3 regions of the Comamonas sp. C24C genome follow, and region 2 is predicted to be linked to each of the others. Evidence: predicted binding sites of a transcription regulator. Region 2 holds the regulator's gene; each other region holds the start of a gene.

What was found. Region 2 encodes FNR, which switches genes on or off when oxygen is low (the NO sensors DNR and NnrR bind a similar motif). Its sites were predicted from a motif close to TTGATNNNNATCAA; they were not measured.
Region 1: the regulator FNR is predicted to act here: its motif matches at 5,734-5,747, upstream of ACLBXN_RS23070 (universal stress protein).
Region 3: the regulator FNR is predicted to act here: its motif matches at 5,284-5,297, upstream of ACLBXN_RS08815 (PHA/PHB synthase family protein).

What each region holds. Positions count from the first base shown of each region.
Region 1 is NZ_JBKFBC010000016.1:20,904-28,758, reverse strand. It holds gene ACLBXN_RS23090 (GntR family transcriptional regulator) at 1-628, shown strand, start outside; gene ACLBXN_RS23085 (MHYT domain-containing protein) at 763-2,307, shown strand; gene ACLBXN_RS23080 (AMP-dependent synthetase/ligase) at 2,374-4,320, shown strand; gene ACLBXN_RS23075 (Rrf2 family transcriptional regulator) at 4,742-5,260, opposite strand; gene ACLBXN_RS23070 (universal stress protein) at 5,870-6,316, shown strand; gene ACLBXN_RS23065 (hypothetical protein) at 6,584-6,859, opposite strand; gene ACLBXN_RS23060 (DUF2938 family protein) at 6,879-7,370, opposite strand; gene ACLBXN_RS23055 (helix-turn-helix domain-containing protein) at 7,450-7,855, shown strand, end outside.
Region 2 is NZ_JBKFBC010000002.1:490,716-498,570, reverse strand. It holds gene ACLBXN_RS05945 (sensor domain-containing protein) at 1-2,202, opposite strand, end outside; gene ACLBXN_RS05940 (HD-GYP domain-containing protein) at 2,205-3,449, opposite strand; gene ACLBXN_RS05935 (sulfite exporter TauE/SafE family protein) at 3,560-4,273, opposite strand; gene hemN (oxygen-independent coproporphyrinogen III oxidase) at 4,277-5,659, opposite strand; gene fnr (fumarate/nitrate reduction transcriptional regulator Fnr) at 5,929-6,651, shown strand; gene ACLBXN_RS05920 (hypothetical protein) at 6,817-7,080, opposite strand; gene ACLBXN_RS05915 (FixH family protein) at 7,453-7,758, opposite strand.
Region 3 is NZ_JBKFBC010000003.1:422,105-429,959, reverse strand. It holds gene ACLBXN_RS08830 (bifunctional enoyl-CoA hydratase/phosphate acetyltransferase) at 1-365, opposite strand, end outside; gene ACLBXN_RS08825 (DUF3141 domain-containing protein) at 362-2,680, opposite strand; gene ACLBXN_RS08820 (phasin family protein) at 2,850-3,323, opposite strand; gene ACLBXN_RS08815 (PHA/PHB synthase family protein) at 3,498-5,201, opposite strand; gene ACLBXN_RS08810 (type B 50S ribosomal protein L31) at 5,544-5,789, shown strand; gene ACLBXN_RS08805 (hypothetical protein) at 5,963-7,690, shown strand; gene ACLBXN_RS08800 (MATE family efflux transporter) at 7,687-7,855, shown strand, end outside.

The DNA.
Region 1 (7,855 bases), on a different contig from region 2:
CAAAACACTTACTCCTCTTGCGCTATATGAGCAGGTCGCAGAGCAATTGCGCCAGCGCATCTTCCGGCGGGAGCTTGAACCTGGTGCCTGGATCGACGAGCTGAAGATTGCCGAGGAATACGGCATCAGCCGCACGCCCCTGCGCGAGGCACTGAAGGTGCTGGCGGCCGAAGGCCTGGTGACCATGAAGCTGCGCCGGGGCGCCTATGTGACTGAGGTCTCACGCAAGGACATCTCCGACGTCTATCGATTGCTGAGCCTGCTGGAGGCAGATGCAGCGGCCGAGGTCGCAGGCAAGGCCACGGATGAGCAATTGCAGCGTCTGCAGCAGACTCATGAAGAGCTGAAACAGAACACAGCCGACGCCGAGCGGTTTTTCGCGCTCAACGAAAGCTTCCATATGCAGATTCTCGACATTGCCGATAACCGCTGGCGTAACCAGCTGGTAGCCGATCTGCGCAAGGTCATGAAGCTCAACCGCCACAAGTCGCTGTTCAAGCAAGGCCGTATCGAAGACTCTCTGGCAGAGCACGAAGCCATCATGCAGGCATTGCTGCGGCGCGATCCAAAAATCGCCATGAGCGCAGTGCAGCAGCATTTCGCGAATGGACTCGATGCGGCGATCTAGACGAGCCCTCTTTGTCAGCCTATGGGAAATTCGCTTTGGTATTTATCCTACAAATTTGAAATATTGGATTACCCGATTCATGCGATGCTCGCAAAGTAACTGAATGTGCTTTCAGTGTTACAGGATCATGATTCATGCTGGCGCAATTTTTCTGGGGCTCCTCTGCTGACGCTCACTTGATCAAGGGCGAATATGACCCTTTGCTTGTAACCCTGTCGCTGGCAGTTTGCTGGATTGCTTCCGGACAGGCATTGCGCCATGCGTCTTTTGCCCGATCAGCCACTTCACGACAATTGCGCTACTGGTCTATTGTGAGCGGATCGCTGGCATTAGGCATAGGCATATGGGCCATGCATTTTATCGGCATGCTCGCTTATTCCCTGCATGCGGCGGTTCAGTATGATTTGACGGTCACGGTCCTTTCCATTATCCCGGGCATTGCGGCGTCTGCAGTGGCTCTCGCCCTGCTGACTCACAATGAGCTCAATATCAGGCAATTGATCCTGGGAGGATTGGCGGTGGGCATTGGCATTGCAGCCATGCATTATTGCGGCATGGCTGCAATGCGCACGCCGGCGACCCACCAGTATTCAGCCGCCTGGTTTTTCATCTCCCTGGTTGTCGGCGTGGCACTGGCTACGCTTGCGCTCTGGGTCCGTTTCGGGCTGGCGCGCTTTAAACTCAAACAGGATCATTGGCGCAAGACACTGGCAGCTGTCACCATGGGCGCAGCAATATCCGGCATGCATTACACAGCCATGCTGGCGCTGCGAGTCACGTCCGACCATGAGATTCATGATGCAACAACATCGAACGACCGCCTGATTCTGGCGCTGACGATTGCCCTGATTACGCTTCTATTCGGAGGATTGATTGCACAGGCCAATGCCTTGATCCATTACCGTAGTCGCTGGCAGAAAGTGGATATGAATGAAGCCAGACTGCAAGCCTTGGTCAATATGGCAGCGGATGGAATTATCTGCATCGACAATCAGGGCCGTGTGACGGATTACAACCCTGCAGCGGAAGTCATATTCGGCTGGAGCCCGGAGGAAGTATTGGGCAAGAACGTGAAAATGCTCATGCCGGCCGCATTAGTCACCCAGCATGATTACTATCTGGAACAGCATGAAGCCGGCCAGCGCAATAACGCGCCCCCTCTGCAGAACAAGATTTCAGAGGTGCTGGGTCAGCACAAGGACGGTACGCTGGTTCCAATGCGTCTGGCATTGAGCCAGGCCGAGGCACGGGGTCAGCGGATGTATGTGGGTCTTCTGACCAACCTCTCGGACCGCAAGCGAACCGAGCGCCAATTGCATATCGCAGCCACGGTATTCGATCATTCCCACGAAGGCATGGTGGTACTGGATGCGAACCGAAAAATCGTGGACATCAATCCGGCTTTTGCGCGTATCAGCGGCTTGAAGCGCCAGGCCGCCAAGAACAAGGAGTTCGCCAGCCTTTTCATCCGTGGCGATGACGATTCGGATGTCCAGTGGTCGCAGATCTGGACGGAAATCGGTAGAAAAGGACACTGGCAAGGCCCGTGCGTCATGCAACATGACATGAACCGGCACCAAATTTCTCTGACGGCAGTGCGCGACGAGCAACAGCGCCTGCACCATTACATTGCCGTCTGCTACCAAAGCATCGATATCCCGCTCGGAGCGGCATTCTGAGTCCCGAATTTTCATAACGCTATCATTCACGTAGCGGGAAACTGCCTGCTTCTTGAAGGTAAGCGCATGAACCAACAAAGTGAAATCGACGTACTGGGCCTCCAGACAGAGAATCGACATCTGACTATCGAGCAGGTGCAGACCTTGCCGGAGCTCCTGGCCATGCGGGTCAGCGCCACGCCAGCGGCCGAGGCCTACCGGGAGTTCGACGAAGCCACGAATGCCTGGAAAAGCCTGAGCTGGGCCGAGACCGCCGAGCGCGTCGCATTGTGGAGCCGCGCCTTGTGCGCATCGAATCTTCCTGCCGGTGCAAGGGTGGCAATCCTGCTACCCAATGGCTTTGATGCGATGACCATCGACCAGGCCTGTCTGCGCTGCGGCTATGTGCCCGTTCCTCTGCATGCCATCGACAATGCCGGCAGCATTGCCTATATCCTTGCCGATTCGGCTGCGTCGTTGCTGGTTGTGGCCGATGCCAAGGCCTGGCAAAAAATTTGCGCTACCGGTCAGGAGCTGCCCGAACTTCAGGCCGTGATCCACGCACAGCAAGGCCGTACCAACGAGTCACCGAGCGCCTCTCCCATACCTGCCGAACAAGCAGAGCAGGAGTCCGTGAAGACCCTGCAGCGAAAGCCGCTCATCGTCTTGTCCGCATGGCTTCAGGCAGGTCAACGGTATACCTCTGCCCTCCCCGAGCCACCAGACAAAACACAGCTGGCAGGCATTGTCTATACCTCGGGTACGACCGGAAAGCCCAAGGGGGTCATGCTCACCCATGACAATGTGGTCAGCGACTTGCACGCTGTGATGCAACGTGTGAAGGCTTTTCCCGAGGACGTCTTCCTCTCGTTTCTGCCGCTCTCACATACTTTCGAGCGCACTGCTGGCTACTACCTGGCCATTGCCACCGGCTCTTGCGTGGCCTATGCGCGTTCTGTCGCACAACTTGCGCAGGATATGAAGCAGGTCAAGCCGACCGTGCTGATATCCGTGCCTCGCATCTATGAACGTGTTTATGCCAAGGTTCAGGAATCGCTTGCCTCCAGCAGCTTCAAGCGCAAACTGTTCGAGGCGGCAGTCAACAAGGGCTGGGAGAGTTTTTGCGCTCGTCAAGGCATCCCCTTGAGCGAGCAGCTCGATGCCCAAGCAAGCTGGGCTTCTGCCTTGCCAGCCTGGCTGCTACGCAGGCTTGTCGCACAACCCCTGCTCGCACAGTTTGGAGGCCGGCTACGCGTGGCCGTGAGCGGCGGAGCCCCTTTGTCTCCGACCATTGCGCGCTGTTTTCTGGGTCTGGGCCTGCCCATGCTGCAAGGTTACGGAATGACCGAAACCGCCCCTGTGGTCAGTGCCAACGGCCTCGACGACAACTGGCCCGATACCGTTGGCCGGGTGCTGCCGGGTATTGAAGTCCGCATTGGCGATGATCAGGAACTGCAGGTCTCTGGCCCTGTGGTGATGCGCGGTTACTGGAACCGTCCAGAAGACACTGCCAAAGCCTTTACTGCCGACGGCTGGCTCAGAACCGGGGACCAGGCCGCCATCGAAAACGGTCGCATCCGAATCAAAGGTCGAATCAAGGAAATCATTGTGACGTCGACGGGTGAGAAAGTGCCTCCCAATGATGTGGAACAAGCCATCCTCGTCGATCCCCTGTTTGAGCAAGTGTTTGTGGTGGGCGAGGATCGTCCTTTCATCGCCTGTATCGCCGTTGTCAGCCAAGTGGAATGGGAAGTGCTTGCCAGGAGTGTCGGACTGAACCCGGATGACGCTTCCAGCCTGCACCATGCCGCAGCTGAGAGAGAAGCACTTGCCAGAATAGAAAAGCAGACACGCAGCTTTGCCCGTTATGCAGTGCCCAGAGCGGTCCATCTGGTCAGGGATAGCTGGAGCATTGACAATGGCTTGATGACCCCTACCCTTAAGCTCAAGCACAAGAACTTGATGGCTTACTACCAAGATGCCATCGAGCAGATGTATGGAAAGCCCATCGAAAGCTGGAAAACCAAAGCCTAGGAATGGGCCAATCCAGGGCTTGGGAGCCTTGGATTAATTCATGTAAGTTACATTAAATAGATCATAATATCTCTTGAAAGCTTGGGAGGCATACATGCACGGGCTAAAGAACTGTTGTTGTCCAAAGCCATGGCCCTGCAACCCTATGCTCAGGCAGTAAAAGTGCCCGCTCGACTATGCAGCCTCCTGGACCCAGGAAGTGCTCAACATCCTCACCCGGTTGCTTGCAGTGTTGATCTTCGCCTCCGCCTCATTACGGCAGTAACACTCGCTTCAGCCGCTTCCTCGCACGGACGGCCTCCTGCTGACCGTAATTGCAGCATCGCAAATGCATAGAGCTATCACCCATGCATTCATGCAATGACTGATGGCGCTATATGAGCTGGCTAAGTTTCATTAATACCTGGGACAGTTGCTGATTTCACTGCTCATCCGCAGATATCTGCACGCCATTGCATGCTTGGCTTGCTTGATTGCATCCACTGCGCATAGCCTGCCCTGCACTCTCCGGAACATGAAAAGCACTAGGGGGACTACTGCCCGCGACCGCTCTCAGCGCATCGACTTTCCACTGCCCTACCCTCGCAGGCAAGAACCTGGCCGGTCGCCGCTGCCAAAGCTTCCACCAGCGCGAAGTCGGTCTCCATTCCACGCACCACGGCGCCGTGATCTGCTGCGGCATATGGGCAAGGCGCGTGCCACCTTCTTTGCCACGCACCGTGACTATCCAGCCTTGCAAGGCAAGTTGATGCATCACCTTCATCAAACGCGCCTCGGAAACTTCATAAGCCTGCTCAAGCTCGGGAATCGTGCACAGCCGCAGGGATCGTCGTGAGACACATCGAAGGATTCCGTTCAAGCGGATTGTCTGGACGTGATCGCTGACTGAGCTGCTGACAGTCCAGCAGGGGGGCCAATCAGCAATGGCACAGAGCGCCACAGGTACAAGGCAAAGGCCAGCCACCTTTATCGGCTGCGCCCAGGCCAAATACCTGCAGCAGCAGACCGTAACTTGCTTCCAGGTTTCGTCAGCATGCAGATTCTGGTGCCGTGTCGATCATTGATGCGAGTCCTTGAGCAGCCGCCAGGGAGTCAAGGCACAGTCGTCACGCCGTCATCAATACGGAACCGACCTTTCTGCAGATAAGGGCCGCCAAGCAGTTGGACCGCACGGTGTTCAGTACGGTGATGCAGCGTGGGCAGCTCAACCGCTATTTGCTGAACCAGAACCACAACAGCAAGGGCCGCCCCACTCTACCCCACGCCCGGTCGATAGAGCCAAACCAGATGCATGTCAGCTACAACAACCTGCAGCAGCGCATTCCACGAAGGAGGCGTCAAGAGTACTGTTTTGATAGCTTCCATCGCTTTATGGGTAAGCGATAGAGGCGCTTTTGATTACTTTTCAAAGTTTTGATTGTTATCAAGAAATCGTCTGGATACTGACTTTGTGTGTTGCTTTGGCCGGCCCGGAGTGTGAGTATGAATACGGCATTCGATCGAATTCATTGGTCAACAACAGGCGCGCTGACGCGCCAGGAGGCGGGATATGTTCAAGCACATTTTGATTCCTACGGACGGCTCGAAACTCTCCGAGGCCGCGCTACGCGCGGGCATGCAGCTGGCCAAGGAGCAAGGTGCACAGGTAACGGCGCTGTATGTAATGCCGGATTACACCGCCATGATCTATGGTGCCGAGGCGATGATGGCCTACAACTCTGCAGAAATGGCCAAGAGCGCCGAGAAGGAAGCCGACCAGGTGCTCAAGATTGCGACGGACATCGCCGCGGCCGAGGGCGTGGACTGCAAGACCGCGCGGGTGACGAATCTCTCTATCAACCAGGCCATCATCCACCAGGCGCAAGACAGCCGTTGCGATCTGATCTGCATGGCATCGCACGGCCGCAAGGGTATCGCCGGCATTCTGCTGGGCAGCGAAACCCAGCGCGTGCTGGTCAACAGCAGCATTCCGGTATTGGTGCATCGCCCCGTGTGATTCACCAACACTGCGAGTGAAAGCCTCAGGCGCTCCTCTCGCCCGAGGCTTTCACCCTTGAAGGATTGAACCAGATCGCAAACATCACCCCCTACGAGCGAATCACCTATCAATGTGTACCGGCGAAACAGCTGCCACTGGCTGATGACTGTGCCAGCCCGATTACCGCGACCCAGGCCATTGGTTCAACCTGCCTGCGTTCTATCAGCAGTCAAAAAGGCAGCAGCACCACGAGCGTGATGGCATTGAACAGCTAGGGGTTCTGAATCAGGGAACAACCCTGCATTGAAAGTCTGACTTCCGTTCTGTTGCTGGGCAGAAAACAGCAGCTCCCCATGTGAATGTCAGCCATGTATTCGCAACCTTCGTTGGCATGAAAGTCAGCGCCGAGATCGAGCTCATCGCCATAAATGGCAGAACCTTGTTGCTCAAGGTCGCGAGCCATGACAAAGCAGCTTGATGGGTGAAGGCATACGCCGGCGTGCAATCCTTTACGCCGCTCGCTTTATGCAGGGTCTTGGCAAGACGCAGAGCATTCTGCATTTGCTGCGCAAATCGAAACCTAGATCAAGGCAATTGCTTTCGCACAAAGATAGAGACTCCCTCCAAAAACAAGATGCGTAGCCAGTCCCACCGCGCGGTTGCGCCACGGACGGGGTGTTTTTCCGCTAGCCACTCCAGCTCCTAGCGCTGGCTGCAGAACGAACCAGGGCAGCGCCACGGTTGCTGCGCCAAATACCAGCGCGGGCACCAGGGCAGGAGCCTCTGTCCACGAAGGATCCGCAATACACAAGAACGTCATGGCAAACAGGATGCCGATCAGGTAGTGCACCGTCCAGCCAATGATTTTTTCGCCATGCGCAGCGGAAGCTTCTCCAATGGACTGGTGGAACCAGGTGCCGCTTCGCCAGTGGAGGCACCAGCGTCCAAGCAGTGCGTAATTCAGGGTGGCAACGCCCATGCGGCGCAGCATTTCAGACCACAGGTCCATCAGCAATGTCGCGCCGATACCGACAGCCAGAGCCGGTGCAAAAATACTCGTCAGACTAATCATTTCCTAGCATCGCTTCTGAGGATTACAGTGATGTAAACCACTGTAGGTGCTCAAGTGCACTTGAGCGCAATAGCTGAATATGGAAATCTCAGAAGTAGTAAAAAGAACCGGGCTACCCCCATCGACACTTCGCTTCTACGAAGAGAAGGGATTGATACATTCCATCGGCCGACAGGGACAGCGACGCCTGTTCGATGCTCAGGTACTAGAGCGACTGTCAGTCATCGCTCTTGGGCGCGCTGCCGGGTTCTCACTGGACGAAATCCGCTCAATGCTGCCCCCTGACGGCAAAGTGCAGGTCAGTCGCGAAATGCTGCTTGCCAAGGCAGATCAGGTGCAGCAGTCCATCAAGCGGCTGAAGGCCGTGCGTGACGGCTTGCGGCACGCGGCCAATTGCCCCGAGAAAAATCATCTGGATTGCGCTACGTTTCAAGGACTGATGCATGCAGCCCTGGCAGGGAAAATCACGCCATTAACAGTCGCAG
Region 2 (7,855 bases):
CAGGCCGCGCACAAAGCTCTGGTCGATCTTGATCTTGGAGATCGGCAGTTTTTTCAAATAGGCCAGGCTCGAATAGCCGGTGCCGAAGTCATCGATCACAAGGCCCACGCCCAGCTCTGCAATCTGATGCACGCGCAAGGCCATTTCCTGTGCTTCCTGCAGCAGGATGCTCTCGGTCAATTCCAGCTCCAGCCATTGGGCCGGCAAGCCGCTGGCTTCCAGCACGCGCTTGAGGCGATCCACAAAGTCCGGCTGCCTGAACTCCAGTGCCGAGACATTGACCGACACCTTGACGGGCTTGCCCATGGCCAGCCAGCGCGCGGCCTCCTGTACCGACTGCTCCAGCACCCAGGCATCAAGTGCAACCACATAGCCGGACTCTTCGGCCAGCGGAATGAAGGCCGCCGGAGAGATCACGCCCAGCTCCGGATCCGTCCAGCGCAGCAAGGCCTCCGCTGCCACAATGCGACCCGAGCGGATATGAACCTGGGGCTGGAAGTGCACGGCCATATGCCCCTTGTCCAGAGCCTGGCGCATAGCGTGCTCCAGCTTCATGCGTGAGAGCAGGCCTGCACTCATCTGCGGCTGGTAGAAACTGAAATTGCCGCGTCCGCGCTCCTTGACGCGATACATGGCGATATCGGCCTGACGAATCAGCTCATCAAGCGTCAACCCATCCGCAGGAAACTGCGCCGCGCCAATGCTGCATTGCACGGAAAAACCCAGGCCGTCGAGCATGAAGGGCTGACGCATCTCTTCCAGAATGCGGGCGGCCACGGCCGAAGCGCCCTCTCCGGTGCAGTCATGCAGATAGAGCACGAACTCGTCCCCTCCCTGGCGACACAGCACGTCGGCAGGGCGCAACAATCCGCCCAGCCGCTGAGCAACCAGCTTGAGCACCCGATCGCCAAAGTCATGACCCAGAGAGTCGTTGATGATCTTGAAGCGGTCCAGATCCAGAAACAGAATGCTGAAAGGCTGCTGCGTAAAGCGCGCAGCGGTGATGGCGGCCTGTACATGGCGGCTCAAGCTCAGGCGGTTGGGTAATCCGGTGAGGGCATCGCTATAGGCAAGCTGCTCGATCTGCTTTTGGGCACTGCGCTGCATGGTCATGTCGCGCATGAAGCCAATGCTCTGCACCAGACGACCATAGCCGTCGCGCAATGCCACCCAGGACAGCCAGACCGCGCAACGCTGACCGTCGCTCTGCTTGAGCCAAAGATTGCCCTCCCAGAAACTGCCCACATCCCAGCGCGCGGATGCCAGCTCCAGCAGATCGGAAACAGGGCCGCCTTCGGACTCGAACAGCGCCCAGGCGGCAAGACCCAGCACCGACCTTCCATGCAGCAACTGCACGCCCGCCGGGTTGATCTGCACAATGACGCCCGCGGCATCGGCGATGAAGATGCCGTCCAGGCTGGACTCGAACACGCGCGCCGCGAGACGCAGCTCGGTCGCTGAACTGGATTCCGCCGTGATATCCCGGTAGGAATAGATCCGCCCTATCGCCACACCGCGACTGAGCTGAGGCACGGAACGACGCTCCAGCACCCGACCGCTTAGCAGTTGCAGCACCTCCGAGGTCTCGGGTGCCGACAGATCCTGCGCCTCCTGCAACAGCGTGAACTGGCTCTCGCTGCTGATGGTCTGCGCTTCAAGATGGGCGAAGATGGCCTCGTCGTCACGTTGCACGAGCAGGGATTCGGGCAGTTGCCACAGCTCTGCGAAACGATGGTTGAAGGCGCGAATGCCGCCGCGCAGATCGCAGACCAGCATGCCGTCTGCGGTGGACTCCAGCGTCGCCCGCAACTCCGCAAGCAGCATGTCCAGCTCGCTTTCATGCCGCAACTGCTCGCTGCGGTCGAGCATGGTGAGCAACAACCAGCGCGGGTTCTGGGCGATGGAGCCAACCCCCATCTCCACGGCCGTCAACGATCCATCCGCCTTACAGATCTCCGTGAGAAATTTCGCGCCGCCCACCCAATTGGAAGCGTCCTGCCAGAACGCCTTCTGCACCAGGGAAGCGCAAAGCACATCGACATACTGCTCCCGTGCCTGCTCAGGGGTGTAACCCGTGAGCTGCGTGCTGGCCGCATTGGCATGAAGCACGCGCAGGCTCTGCGCATCCAGCAGCCAGACGGCCTCCTGCAAGCCATCGAGCATGGCGGCGAGCAGAGGGTCGATCAGAAAACTCTGCGGCATGGTCACGCGAGATCTTTCTCGACAGCAGGTGCTGCAGAACTGTCAAAAAAATAGCAAAGACGTCTTTGTGGCTGTAAAGCTTCCAGCGCATTGCGCGATAGCTGATTACGCGTCAAACCACGCCGAATCCCCAAACCCACATATTCAAGCAAATCGACGAACCGCAACTTCTGCGCCGTCTGCGTGTCATAGGTCAGCACCTGCGGCTTGAGAGACTGGCTGGTATTGACGGACACCACTACCCCCATGCGCCCGTCGCTGAGCTCCACCAAGGACCCCGGCGGATAGACACCCAGAGTCTGCACGAATGCCTTGAGCACTTCAGGTGCATAACGCTGGCGATACTGCCCGTACAGTGCGGCCATGGCTTCATGGGGCGTCATTTCGTTGCCTTGCAGTGGCAGATTGCACAAACGCTCGAAATTGTTGGCCAGCGCCAGTATCTGTCCGGCAATATCCATATCGGTCGCCAGCAGGCCAAGCGGAAAGCCCGATCCATCGGCCCACTCATGGTGCTGGGCGATGGCCGTCGTGACCGAAGGAGGATAGCCCATGGACAGGGCCAACGCCACCGACTCTCCCACATGCCGTGCATAGGCGGTCTCTCGCAGCGGCATGCGATCCGTGCCTTGATTCAGTGCATTGGCCGACGCGGAAATCTCCAGCCCTGGCTTGCCGATGTCATGCAGCAACGCTGCCGTGCCCAGATCCTGCAGCACATCGTTGCGCAAGCCCAGTGTCTTGCCCAGCAACAGGCTCAGCACGGAAACGTTCACTCCATGAACACCGAATGTGGCACCGCCCGTATCCGCGAGCAGATGCAGACTCAGATCACGAGCCTGCGCCAGTTTGACGACTTGCTGCGCAACCAGCTGATCCGTCGTGGCGCGCGCCCGCTCGGGGTTGGCAGGCAACAGGGCCTGAACATCGTCAAATACGGAAACCGCACCCAGAAACCGGGACTGCACCCCCAGAATGCTGTCTCGCCAGGCATGCGCATCGCTGTCCGGATGGCTCACAACAGGCCGAGGAGGCGCGACGGAAGGCGTGACAGCCTCCTCCAGATCGCTTCTGGAGAGATCAACCTGTACGGCCTTGAGCTTCAGGGTCCTGAGCGTCTGCAACTGCTCGTCATTGACAATCTTGAAGCTGCTGACGGGAAACGGGTGGCGCAACCAGCCAGTCTCCAGATGGACATACATGCCAATTCGCAGTTGTCCGATATCAATAGCAACGAAACGATTCACTTTGAGCGCTACACACAAGATGAGACATTATTCCGCAGTTCCATGACTGCTCAACCATGACTAGGGTCTGTTGGGATGCAAACTGCACCAACATTCCCCTCCTGTGTGACTTATCGGCACCAAAGGCTGGGTTTGTAGACCAGATCCATCCACAAAGCCCAACTCGCAACACCAATCAGCATCAAACCCGCAATTCTGGTGCCCCAGCGCGCCCGCAATGCATTGAGATGCGACTGCCCCAGCTGCCACAACCAGGGGCCCGCCAGCAACCACACTGCGCCGCCAATGGCAAACGCCGCCATTGACAGAGCACCTTGCCAGACTCCGCCACTCAGCGCGGCCACCAGCACTGCCGAATAAAGCAAGCCGCAAGGCATCAGGGCCCAGGCAAAGCCCGCGGCCAGGCTCCCTCCCGGGGCGACGACCCAGGGCTGGACCCTGGCCCAGACAGAGCGCCCCGCCTGCTCCAGCCACACCGGTTGTCGCGCCTGCACCAGCATGGCCAGACCCCAGGCCATGACCGCGACATGCATCAGCGTCCAGAGCTTCTGCAAGGCCGTTGTCTGACTGGTCAGCCAGGCCAGACTCTCCATGGCCACAGCCGCCACTCCGCCCAGCAGGGCATAGCCGGCAATGCGTCCCAGATGAAACAAACTGGTGCGCAGCCATTGGCGTTTTTGCAGGCCGTGCAAGGCGATGACCTGGCCGTCGCTGGCAGGCCTTGCGCCCGTCACGACGCTGCAGGGCGCAGCGCACATCACAAGACAATGGGGCCCACCCACGAGCCCCATGATCAAAGCAGTCCAGACCAGCGAAAACAACATGCGCTAGATGATGCGCGAAAAGCGCGTGCGGTTTCGGTCGGCCTGCAAATATCGATCAAACAGCATGGCTACTCCGCGCACGAAAAACCAGCCCAGGCCCGTGACCTTGAAGCCCTCGTCGGATAGCTGAACCAGGCCATTGCGCTGCATTTCCCCCAGTGCAGCCAACTCCCGAGCAAAGTACTCGCGGAAATTGATCAGCCAGGCCTGCTCCATCGGCTCATACAGGACGGAGCCCTGACACATGATGGCCATGATGATGGCTCTGCGCACCAGATCGTCACGCGAGAGCGCCAATCCGCGCTGCACGGGCAGCATGCCGCCATCAATGGCGTCGTAATACTCTTCCAGGGTCTTGACGTTCTGGCTGTAGGTGGCGCCCACCTTGCCGATGGCCGATACGCCCAGTGCAATCAGGTCGCAATCGGGCTGGGTGCTGTAGCCCTGGAAGTTGCGATGCAGGCGCCCCTGACGCTTGGCGATGGCCAGAGAGTCGTCGGGCAGCGCAAAGTGATCCATGCCCACATAGACATAGCCGCCATTCATGAAGGCATCAATTGCGCCGGAGAGCATGTTCAGCTTCTCCTGTCCCATGGGCAAGTCAGCCGATGCAATACGCCTTTGCGGCTTGAAGCGCTCGGGCAGATGCGCATAGGCATACAGAGCAATACGGTCGGGACGCAACTCGTTGACCTGGGCCAGCGTTCGCGCAAAAGACTCGGATGTCTGCTTGGGCAAACCGTAGATGAGGTCCACATTGATGGAGACAAAGCCCAGACGGCGGGCCTCGGCCACCAGCTCAAAGACTTGCTCGGCTGGCTGCTCCCGGTGCACCGCTTTCTGCACCGCGGGGTCAAAATCCTGCACGCCAAAGCTCAGGCGATTAAAGCCCATGTCCTTGAGTGTCTTCAGCCTCTCGTTGCTCACGGTACGCGGATCGACCTCGATGGAATACTCGCCGGCTGGATCGAGCTTGAAATGCTCACGCATCAGAAGCATCAACTGCTGCAGTTCGGCATCGCTGAAGAAGGTCGGCGTACCGCCTCCCAGATGCAACTGGCTTACCAGCTGGCCTTTGCCGCAATGCTCGGTATGCATGGCCAGTTCACGGCCCAGATAATCCAGATATTCGGCAGCCTTCTCATGATGCTTGGTCACGATCTTGTTGCAGGCGCAGTAATAGCAAAGCGACTCGCAAAATGGCACATGCACATAAACGGACAAAGGCAAGGCACGTGAGCTCGAATGCGTCTTGCGTTGTTTCAATGCCAGGATATAGTCGTCTGCACCAAAAGCCTCAACAAAACGGTCGGCTGTTGGAAATGATGTGTAGCGCGGGCCGGGAATATCAAAGCGGCTCAGCAACTCGGGCGTGACTGCGGTCATAACTGAAAGTTAGGGTGCGCCCACACTCCACATTGAGCAGATTTCAAAGAAAATCAGATCCTGGAAATCATGCCCATAATGGGCAGAAGCACATGTTTTTGAATGAATGCAAACAATGTGCCCCAAGGCAATCCAACTGTCCTTGATGAATATCAAGAGAGCGCAAGGCAAGTACTGCGACAATTTGATCCAACTCATCACTAACTACGAGGTCAATGACCGGCGCGACTCTCCATTCCAAGTCTGTCTGTGCCGTTGCTGAAAAGCCCATGAATCTTCAGACCATCAAAGCATCCTGCTCCAACTGCAATCTGCGTGAACTGTGCATGCCCATGGGCCTGGACGATGAACAAATGGAGCGCATTGACGAAATTGTGGCCACGCGCCGCAAGGTGAAACGGGGCGGGCTGCTGTTTCGCAACGGCGAGGAGTTCACCTCGCTGTACGCCATTCGCACCGGCTTCTTCAAGACCAGCGTGGCCACCGAAGACGGTCGCGACCAGGTCACGGGCTTTCAGATGGCCGGCGAGATCATCGGTCTGGACGGTATCGTCAACGACCACCACACCTGCGATGCCGTGGCGCTGGAAGATGCCGAAGTCTGCATCATGCCTTTCGACAAGCTCGAACAGCTCTCGCGCGAAGTCACGGCACTGCAAAATCATGTGCACAAGGTCATGAGCCGCGAAATCGTGCGCGAGCATGGCGTGATGCTGCTGCTGGGCAGCATGCGTGCCGAAGAGCGTCTGGCGGCCTTTGTGCTGAACTTGGTGCAGCGTCTGTCGGCACGCGGCTTTTCGAAGTCGGAGCTGGTACTGCGCATGACGCGTGAAGAAATCGGCAGCTATCTGGGCCTCAAGCTGGAGACCGTGAGTCGCACCTTCTCCAAGTTCGCCGAGGAAGGCATCATCGAAGTCCGACAGCGCCATCTGCGCATTCTGGATACCGAGGCGCTCAGGCGCATCGTCAACAGCCAGCAATGCCAGGACTGACTTCGACAGCAGCCCTCAAGACAAAGCCCGCAGACAGCGGGCTTTTTTGATGGCGGCGAATGCCTGCCAGGAGTTTCCGCTAACAGGGCCGCCGACACAGCGAGCGGCCAGCCCCTCCATCCGGAGCCGCCACCTGTTCGAAACTGCGGTCCTGTGCGCAGCACCTTACTCGACCAGGGGCTCCGAGACTATGCCCTGGTTCAGATCGCTGGCCGAACGCCCCAGCATGACGGTCATCAGTCCGCTGAACACGGTGACCGCCCAGAAGGCAAAAAAGGCCAGGGTGTAAATGCCATTGCGCGACCATTCCAGTGGCGAGCCCAGCCAGTGCATATCCAGCGGGTCCACAAAGGCAAATACCACCATTTCCATGATTGCCGCGGCCAGAAAAGCCGGCCAGACAATCCACATCCAGCGTCGAGCATCCATCGCGATTCTCCTTGGCCTGTGGGTTTGAACCTATTTTGCACAATTGCCATGACCTTCCCAGACATACCAAGGGCATGCACTCAGATGGGAAACCCTGGACCGCTATTATTTGAAGAGCTTCCAGCGCTTTATGTGTATCGATTTGAGGTCTATATCTATCTGAAATAGCCTTTAACAAAGCGCTATGCGCTCCTGTTGTTGAACTCCACCCGGCCATCCCTTGCCGGCAGCCGAGAACTGCAGGGGCCCTCCCGACTCTTCTGTCGACCAAGACATAGAACGCCGTCACGGCACACCGGCTACAGAAAAGCCTGCAACCAGGGCCGCAAAAAAAGGCCGCGGAAGTGGCCTTGGGATGCGTTGAAATCTCGGTCAGCGATCCAGCGGATGGTCCTTGGCCGGCGTCGCGGCATGGTTGCGCCCCGTCACTGCTGGCGCCAGGCTTTTTTCGCTCTCGGTGAGGCGCTGGTTGATCTCAATGCCGTGACGATAGTAGTCGGGGTCGATCACGGGATCCGGCTTGCTCATGGCGATATAGGCGGTCACGATGCCCGCGACCACCACCACGGCGGGACCGGCGATGACGAGCCAGACATGGGCAAACTTCCACCAGGGCTTGCCGTCCTCGGGGTGGATGATCTTGGCCTTTTGCAGGGCCTTGGCTTGTGCTGCCGACATGGTTAAACCTCTTTTCAGAAATCTGGCTGCCCAATTGCAAATCTGCAATCGGGCAGCATCAATTGTTGCTGATTCGCGATGCCCTTGCGTGGCTGTC
Region 3 (7,855 bases), on a different contig from region 2:
TTGGCGCGCGGAGCGATCAGGACCGGCTCGATCAGCCCCAGCCGATGCGCGTCGAGTGCCGCGGACAGACTGATCGCATCGCAGGGATGAACCACGCCCATGCGCACCGGCGGCAACTCCTTGACGGCCGCCAGCAGCCGGATCAGGCCATGATGGGTGGCCACGTCCAGCGGCTGCTCCGCCCCGCCCGAAGACAGGTCAGCCACCTGCGGTGACGCTGTGGTGAAAGCCTGGGCCTGCGCCTCGCGGGCACAGTGCAGGGTCAACGTGCTCGCATCACGGGCGGCAACGGTGACATGCAGGCTGTCGCCGACAGCCAGGCCATCGAACGGCTCCCGCATCCCCTCTGGACTCGATTGACTCATCGCACTCCTTTCTTGCCGCGGCTTGCGGCCGGTTGACGTCGCGCGGCAGGCTTGGGCCGCGTGGCGGTGGCAGAAGCCCGGGCCGGCGCCAGCTGCGGTACCTGAGCCTCGTCCATCGGGGCCTGCTGCGCCAGCGCGGCCTGCACGAACAAGGCCTGCACCTGCTGCAGAGCGCTTTTCACGGCCTGCTGCTCGGCCTTCGCTCCCGTATCGATGGCCGCCATGCTGGCAATCGCCTGGCTGGCCTTGCGTATGGTGTCGGCAGGCGTGTTCTTGAGCAGGCCGGGAATGGCATCGATGGCGGCGCTACCGCATTGCCTCATCACCAGGGTCTGCTCGCGGATGGCGGCGCGCAGCTCGGCCAGGCTCCAGCGCCCCGGCGCCTCCTGCTCCAGCAATTGCGCGGCCAGATGGTAGTAGCGCTCGTCTACGGCGCGGCGCAGCGACAGCACGCTCAGCAAGCCGCGCAACGTGGCTTCGAGCACGCCGCCCTGATCCACACTTTCTTCGATCTGGCGCTGCCTGCCCGCCATCAGGGCCAGATGCTCGGGCGTGGTGCCAGGATGCTGGCGCACCGGCCCGCTTTCGCCATAGGCATGTCCGGCCAGTGCCTGCATCAGGGGCGAGCCGTAGAGCATGTCGAACCACAGGGTATAGATATGGTCGCGCCGGTCGCGAAAGTCATCGAGGGAGCGCTCCAGCGCGGCCGAGCCCTGCTGCTGCATCTGCAGCCAGGGATTGGCCTCGTCCACGGGCTGGCGATGTTCGCGTATGTATTCGGCACTGCCGCGTATCAGGGCGGCCAGCGGGTGCTGGCTGCTCCAGGCCTCGAACTGCAGACGCATGGGGTGCAGGGTCTGCAGCCAGCGCGCCGACTCGGAGGTGCTGAATGCGCGCACCCAGGGTTGCCAGAGGCTGCGGTACAGCGCCAGGTTGATGTCGGACACCCGGGCCGCCGCGTCGAAGCGGCGTTCGGCCTGGGCATCGGGTTTGACGATATCGCGCACTTCATCAAGGCCGCTGGCACGGATGCTCAGCAGATAAGGATCGTGGAGCAGCTTCTGCTCCTGTGCCGTAGCGTCGTCCACGCTGGCGCGGTAGATGCCTGCGGGCAGCAGATTGATCTGCTCTATGGCGCTGGCGAACTTGCGGTGCTGCTTGCTGCCGACCGCCCCCGACACAAAGATGCCCAGGTGGCCGATGCTGTCATGCATGCTGAAGATGATGGTCTGGTCATGCGCGCGCACGTCGTCGTCGCTGGCGTAAAGATCGGTGATCCAGCCCAGGGCCTGGGCCGGCGGCGTGATGTTGTCGCCATAGGAACAGAACACCAGGATCGGCGAGCGGATATTGCGCAGATCGATGCGCACCCCGTCCGAGGTCAGCAGCCGGGCCGTCGAAAGCTTATTGCCGATGAACAGGTTGTCGACGATGTACTGCATCTCCACATCGTTGAGAAAGACATAGCCGCCCCAGTATTTCTCGAAGCCTATATAACGCTCGGCCTCCGTGTCGGCATTGGCATAGACCTTGTACTGCTTGCTCCACAGCGTGTTGGCCGGATCGAGCTGCTCGAAGTTCTGCACCAGATGGGCGCCGTCGAAGCGGCCGTTGCCCAGATCGCTGCTCAGCGCCGTCATCCAGCTGCCTCCCAGGAGTCCACCCGAGTAGCGCATGGGATTATCTCCGGCCCAGTATGACAGGGGCGCTCCGGCGACGATGATGGGCCCGAACAGCTCGGGCCAGACCGCTGCCGTCATCAGGATCTGCCATCCTGCCTGACAGTTGCCGATGACCGCGGGCTTGCCCTCGCTCTCGGGGTGCAGCTCGGCCACGCGACGCATGAAGGCCGCCTCGGCACGCATCACGTCCTCCACCGTCTGGCCCGGCACCGGGTCGGGCAAAAAGCCGACGAAGTAGCAAGGGTGGCCGGCCTCCAGCGCTGCGCCGATCTCGCTGTGCGGCTTGAAGCCGCCTATGCCGGGCCCATGGCCCGCGCGTGGATCGATCACGACGAAGGGTCGCTTGCCCGGATCGGCCGGCTGATTCTCAGGCGCCTGAATGCGCACCAGGCCATAGTTGACGGGCCTGGGAAGTTCCAGCCCCGACATCACCAGCTCGGCAGGGAAATTCAGCACATTCGGCGTCCTGGCCTCGCGCTGCATGCGGTACTGATCGCCGACCTGGCGCTCGATATCGGCATACAGCACGCTGCGCTGGGCAGCATCCAGCGCATAGGCTGCGGCGGCTCGCCACCATGTCAAAGGATCGACAGATCCCTGAGTCGATGGGCCGGCCTCGCTAGGTTTGCTCATATCGTGCTCCCGAAGTCACAAGCTTCTCGCGAGAAGACTCAAAAACAATAGCTGTCGGCGCTTTATGGCTCAGCCAAACGCCGAAAAGCCGGAATTCCTACCATGACAAGGCCGCAGATCATCCGGCGACGAAGCGGCAGCCATGCTGCGGCCCCGCCCCTCTTTCTCCTTACTTCTGTGCCGTCTTGCCGCCCTTGGCCTGAGCCGCGTCCAGGCCCGGTGGCGTCCAGACGGACAGCCACTGCTTGAAGATGTCCTGCAGCGGCAAAGCGGGCAGATTGGACGAGCCGTCTGCACGCATGGCGTCGGCCACGGCCTTCTGCCAGGCCTCCAGGGCTTGCTGCAGACCGCTGGCAAAAGCCTGCTGGTTCCGGATCGCGATATCGCTGGCGCTCCTGGCATCGCTCATGCGATCTTCAATCCTGCGCATGAAAGCCTCGGCGGGCAGGCTGGCCAGTGATTGCCAGTCCTCGGCCTTCAGCAGGCTTTGCAGCTCCGACGTGGTTTCGCTGATGCCGGTAGCACTGCTGTGCTGCGCCGCTTCCAGCCAGCGATGGCCACTCTCACGCATCAGCTGAGCGATGCGCAGTTGCAGCTCGGCATTGGCCTTGAACAGACTCAGGGGGGTCGCTTGGATGCTCATATCGGTCTCCCTATGGTGATGGTGGTGCCTATCGAGAGGCTGGCGGACCGTCCGGCCTATCACCGTGACCAGACGGCCTATGAAAACTCCGTGACCTGCGCAAACCCGGATGGCGCATGGCGTTTCGTGCAGAGAAATGCCCGTCGTGCATCCTGGTCGGCGCAGGTCTTCAACTCAATGCTCAAGCACGTACCGGCCCGGAGCGTCATACAAAGGCTTGCCGCTCTTGCCGCCCATGCGCGGCGCAGCCAGCGGCGTACCGGATCTGCTTTGGAGCCAGGCACTCCATGCCGGCCACCAGGAGCCCTGGTGCCGCTCGGCTTCCTGCTGCCACTGCGCGGCAGGCATGTCCTGTGCACCGGCGGGACGCATGCGCAGCTGGTAACTGCGGCGCGGATGGCCGGGCTCGCTGACAATGCCGGCGTTATGGCCGCCGCTCGTCAGCACAAAGGTGATTTCGGCCGCAGTGCGATGGTGCAGCTTGTATACCGATGGCCAGGGAGCCACATGATCGGTAAGCGTTCCCACGCTGAAGATGGGCACTCTGAGATCGAGCAACGAGACCGGCCTGCCGTCGACCGGATAACGGTTTTCGCTGAGATCGTTGTTCAGAAACAGACGACGCAGGTATTGCGAGTGCATCCTCGCAGGCATGCGCGTGGCATCGGCATTCCAGGCCATGAGATCGCTCATCGGCGCACGCTCGCCCAGCAGGTAGTGATCGACCATGCGCGACCACAGCAGATCCTGGGAGCGCAGCATCAGGAATGCGCCGGCCATCTGCTCGGCGCGCAGATAGCCTTGCCGGGCCATCTGGGCCTCAAGCAGGCTGATCTGCGCTTCGTCGATGAACAGCCCCAGCTCGCCAGGCTCGGTGAAATCGGTCTGCGCGGCCAGGAGGCTCATCGATGCCAGACGGTCGTCGCCGTCGCGCGCCATCGCTGCTGCAGCAATGGCCAGCAGGGTTCCGCCCAGACAATAGCCGGCCGCATGCACTTTCTTGCCCGGGACGATGCCGGTAACGGCATCCAGCGCAGCACGCCAGCCCAGCTCGACATAGTCGTCCATGCCCAGCTCCCGGTCATCGGCATCGGGGTTCTTCCAGGAAACGCAGAACACCGTATGCCCCTGATCGACCAGATACTTGATCAGCGAATTGCCTGGGGATAGATCCAGGACGTAGTACTTCATGATCCAGGCAGGCATGATCAATACCGGCTCGGGGTGGACCTTGTCGGTGGTGGGCGTGTACTGGATCAGCTCCATCAGCCGGTTGCACAGCACCACCTTGCCAGCCGTGACGGCCACATCGCGCCCTGGCTGGAATGCTTCGGAACCTGCAGGCGGCTGGTTTGCAATCTGGGCCTGCAGGTCTTCCATCAGATACTGCAAGCCGCGCACCAGATTCGCCCCGCCCTCTTTGAGGGTACGCTCCTGAACAATCGGGTTGGTGGCAAAGAAATTCGCAGGCGAGCACATATCCAGCCACTGCTTGCCCCAGAACCCGACCAGGCGCGCGTGATGCGGTTCAACACCGGCAACGCCCTGGCTGGCAGCCTGCCACCAGCGTTGCTGAGCGGCAAAGCCCGCACTGATGGCATTGAACGGCCATTGCTGCCATTGAGCCGCCTTGAAGAGGCGATCTGGCTCAGTGGTCCTGGGTCCGCCATAGCAAAGACTTGCCCATTCCTCCAGCGCCAGCCAAGCGAGATCCAGTCGCTTTCCCGGACTGATGGCAAGATTGCCTGCCCAGTCCAGCCAGGCCTGCCATTGGGACTCGGGGGAAACCGACAGCCACTGCTGCGCCCACATCGCACGCACAGCCTGATCAAGCTGCTGGCTGGAACTGAACTGCGTCTCGGCCTCGCGGTCACCCATAGCGGCCCCTTTTTGCTGCATGGCAATAACGCAACATCTTATGTGCTGAAGAAGTTGTTGCATAGTCACCTCCCAAGGAGGCTTGAGCTTCATCAAATCCAGGTTGGCAAGCACTGCGGCGCCAGATGCCGGATGGCGCGGGCTGCAGCGCGGCAGGCAGAAGAACTCGGCGCCCAGACCTGCAGGCAATATCGGCAATGGCCTGCAAACGGCGGGCTCCGGCCACCGCCGGCCGGCTCGTCAGGCACCGATTTCCCATTGTGTGCAATAATGGAGAGCTTTTATGCGGAAAGTACACCGGACAGGCTGGTGCGGCTCCCGCACTTGACCAAAGGAAAGATCATGAAAGAAGGCATTCACCCCAATTACCGCGAAGTTCTGTTCGTTGACATGTCCAACGGCTTCAAGTTCGTGACACGTTCTTGCGTTTCCACCAAGGAAACCGAAAACTTCGAAGGTAAAGAGTACCCTCTGTTCAAGCTGGATACCACTTCTGAATCGCACCCCTTCTACACTGGCACACAAAAGTCGGTGGACAACATGGGTGGCCGCGTGGAGAAGTTCCGCAACCGCTTCGGCAAGAAGTAAATCTTACTTTTTTGCTGAAAAGGCAGCTCGGGCAACCGTGCTGCCTTTTCTTTTTGGGAGCTGCCCTGCAGCACCCCAATGCTCCTATCATCGGAGCACCAAGCGCTCCGAACCCGGGCGCTCTCGCCTGATCAGGCCGTGCAGACTCGCACCGCCGCTACCGGATTGATTGCGTGAACCAGCCCACACCTGCCATTGTTGCCCAAAGCGCCGTGCGCCGACTGCCGCGCTGGGCCCTGCTTTTGCTGTGCCTGGCCTATGTGATTCCCGGCTTTGTCATGCGTGGCCCCTGGCGCTCCAACGATATGGAGGCCTTTGGCTATATGCGCGAGCTGGCGCTAGGTCATACCGACTGGCTGTCTCCCACGCTTTCGGGTCTGGCTCCCAGCATCGATGGTCTGCTGCCCTACTGGCTGGGCGCCTTGTCCCTGCTGGGCTTCGAGTGGCTGCTCGGCGCTGAAATGGCGGCGCGCCTGCCGTTCATCGCCTTGCTGATCCTGACCCTGGGAGCCACCTGGTGGGGCGCCTACTATCTGGCCCGCACGCCAGGCGCACAGCCCGTCGCCTTCGCCTTTGGCGGAGAGGCGCAGCTGATCGACTACGCCCGCGCCATGGCCGATGCGGCCTTGCTGGCCCTGGTTGCCTGCCTGGGTCTGGCCCAGCTCTCGCATGAAACCACCAGCTACGTCACCCAGCTGGGCTGCACGGCGCTGCTTTTCTTTGCGGCGGCAGCCATAGCCTATCACCCGAGGAAGTCAGCGGCGGCCCTGATATTCGGCCTGCTGGGACTGGCCCTGAGCGGAGCCCCCACGCTTGCCGTGCTGTTCGGACTGGGCGGCAGCGTGATCGCCTTCACCCAGCGCAGCTGGGGCGACAATCCTGGCCGCTCACACCGCCAGGCACGCCTCTGGGCCGCAGCCTGGATGGCCGCCACGGTGCTAGCCGCCAGCCTGACCACCGCACTGGATCAATGGGTCTGGCATCTCGTGGATTCGCTCAAAGACTGGAGCGCACTGCTGCAGCTGCTGTTGTGGTTCTGCTGGCCTGCCTGGCCCCTGGCTTTGTGGACGCTGTGGGTCTGGCGCCGCCAGATTGCCTACCCCGGCCACAACCCGCATCTGTCCATCGCCCTGCTGTTTGCCACCGTCCCGGTGGCCGCCTGCCTGAGCAGCACCCCGGCCGATCGCGCCCTGCTGCTGGGACTTCCTGCCATCGCCACCCTGGCCGCCTTCGCCCTGCCCACCTTCAGGCGCAGCATCAGCGCGCTGATCGACTGGTTCACACTGCTGTTCTTTACGGCATCCGCGATTGCCATCTGGGTGGTCTGGCTGGCATTCCAGACCGGATTTCCACCCAAGATCGCCGCCAATATTGCACGCCTTGCCCCGCAGTTTGAAGCCAGCATCTCCTGGCCCACGGTCATCGTGGCACTCGTCGCCACTGCCGGCTGGTTTGCACTGGTGGTCTGGCGCACTTCGCGCAACCGCGCAGCCATCTGGAAGAGCCTGGTGCTGCCAGCCGGCGGTGCCACGCTGAGCTGGGTGTTGTTGTCCACGCTCTGGATGGAGCCACTGGACCATGCTCGAAGCTATCAGTTCCAGATGACACAGCTGGACGACGAGCTCAGGCAAAACGGCGCCACAAGCTGCGTGCTGACCTATGGCCTGGGCCGCTCGCAGATTGCGGCCGTGCGCTACTACACCCATGTGGATACGGCACTGCTGCGCCGCAGCGATCCCGGCGACTGCGGCTGGGCGCTGGTCGATGCAGACCGCTGGGCGGGCGACCACAATCGCAAGCTGCGCCAGGGCTGGAGCGAGGTAAGCCGCATCACCCGTCTGGCCGGTCAGAAGGAAGTTCTGGTTCTGCTCAAGTACACCGGCCCCAAAGCCGCGCCATGAAGGGCGAGCTGCAGTACATAGGCCGCCATGCGGGTACGGTGCTGGCCGGCCAGCTGGCCGTCATGGCCTTCGGCACCACCGATACCGTCGTCGCCAGTCGTTATTCCAACGAGGCCGTCGCCGCCCTGTCCGTGGGCTCGGCCATTTTCATCAGCGTCTATGCCT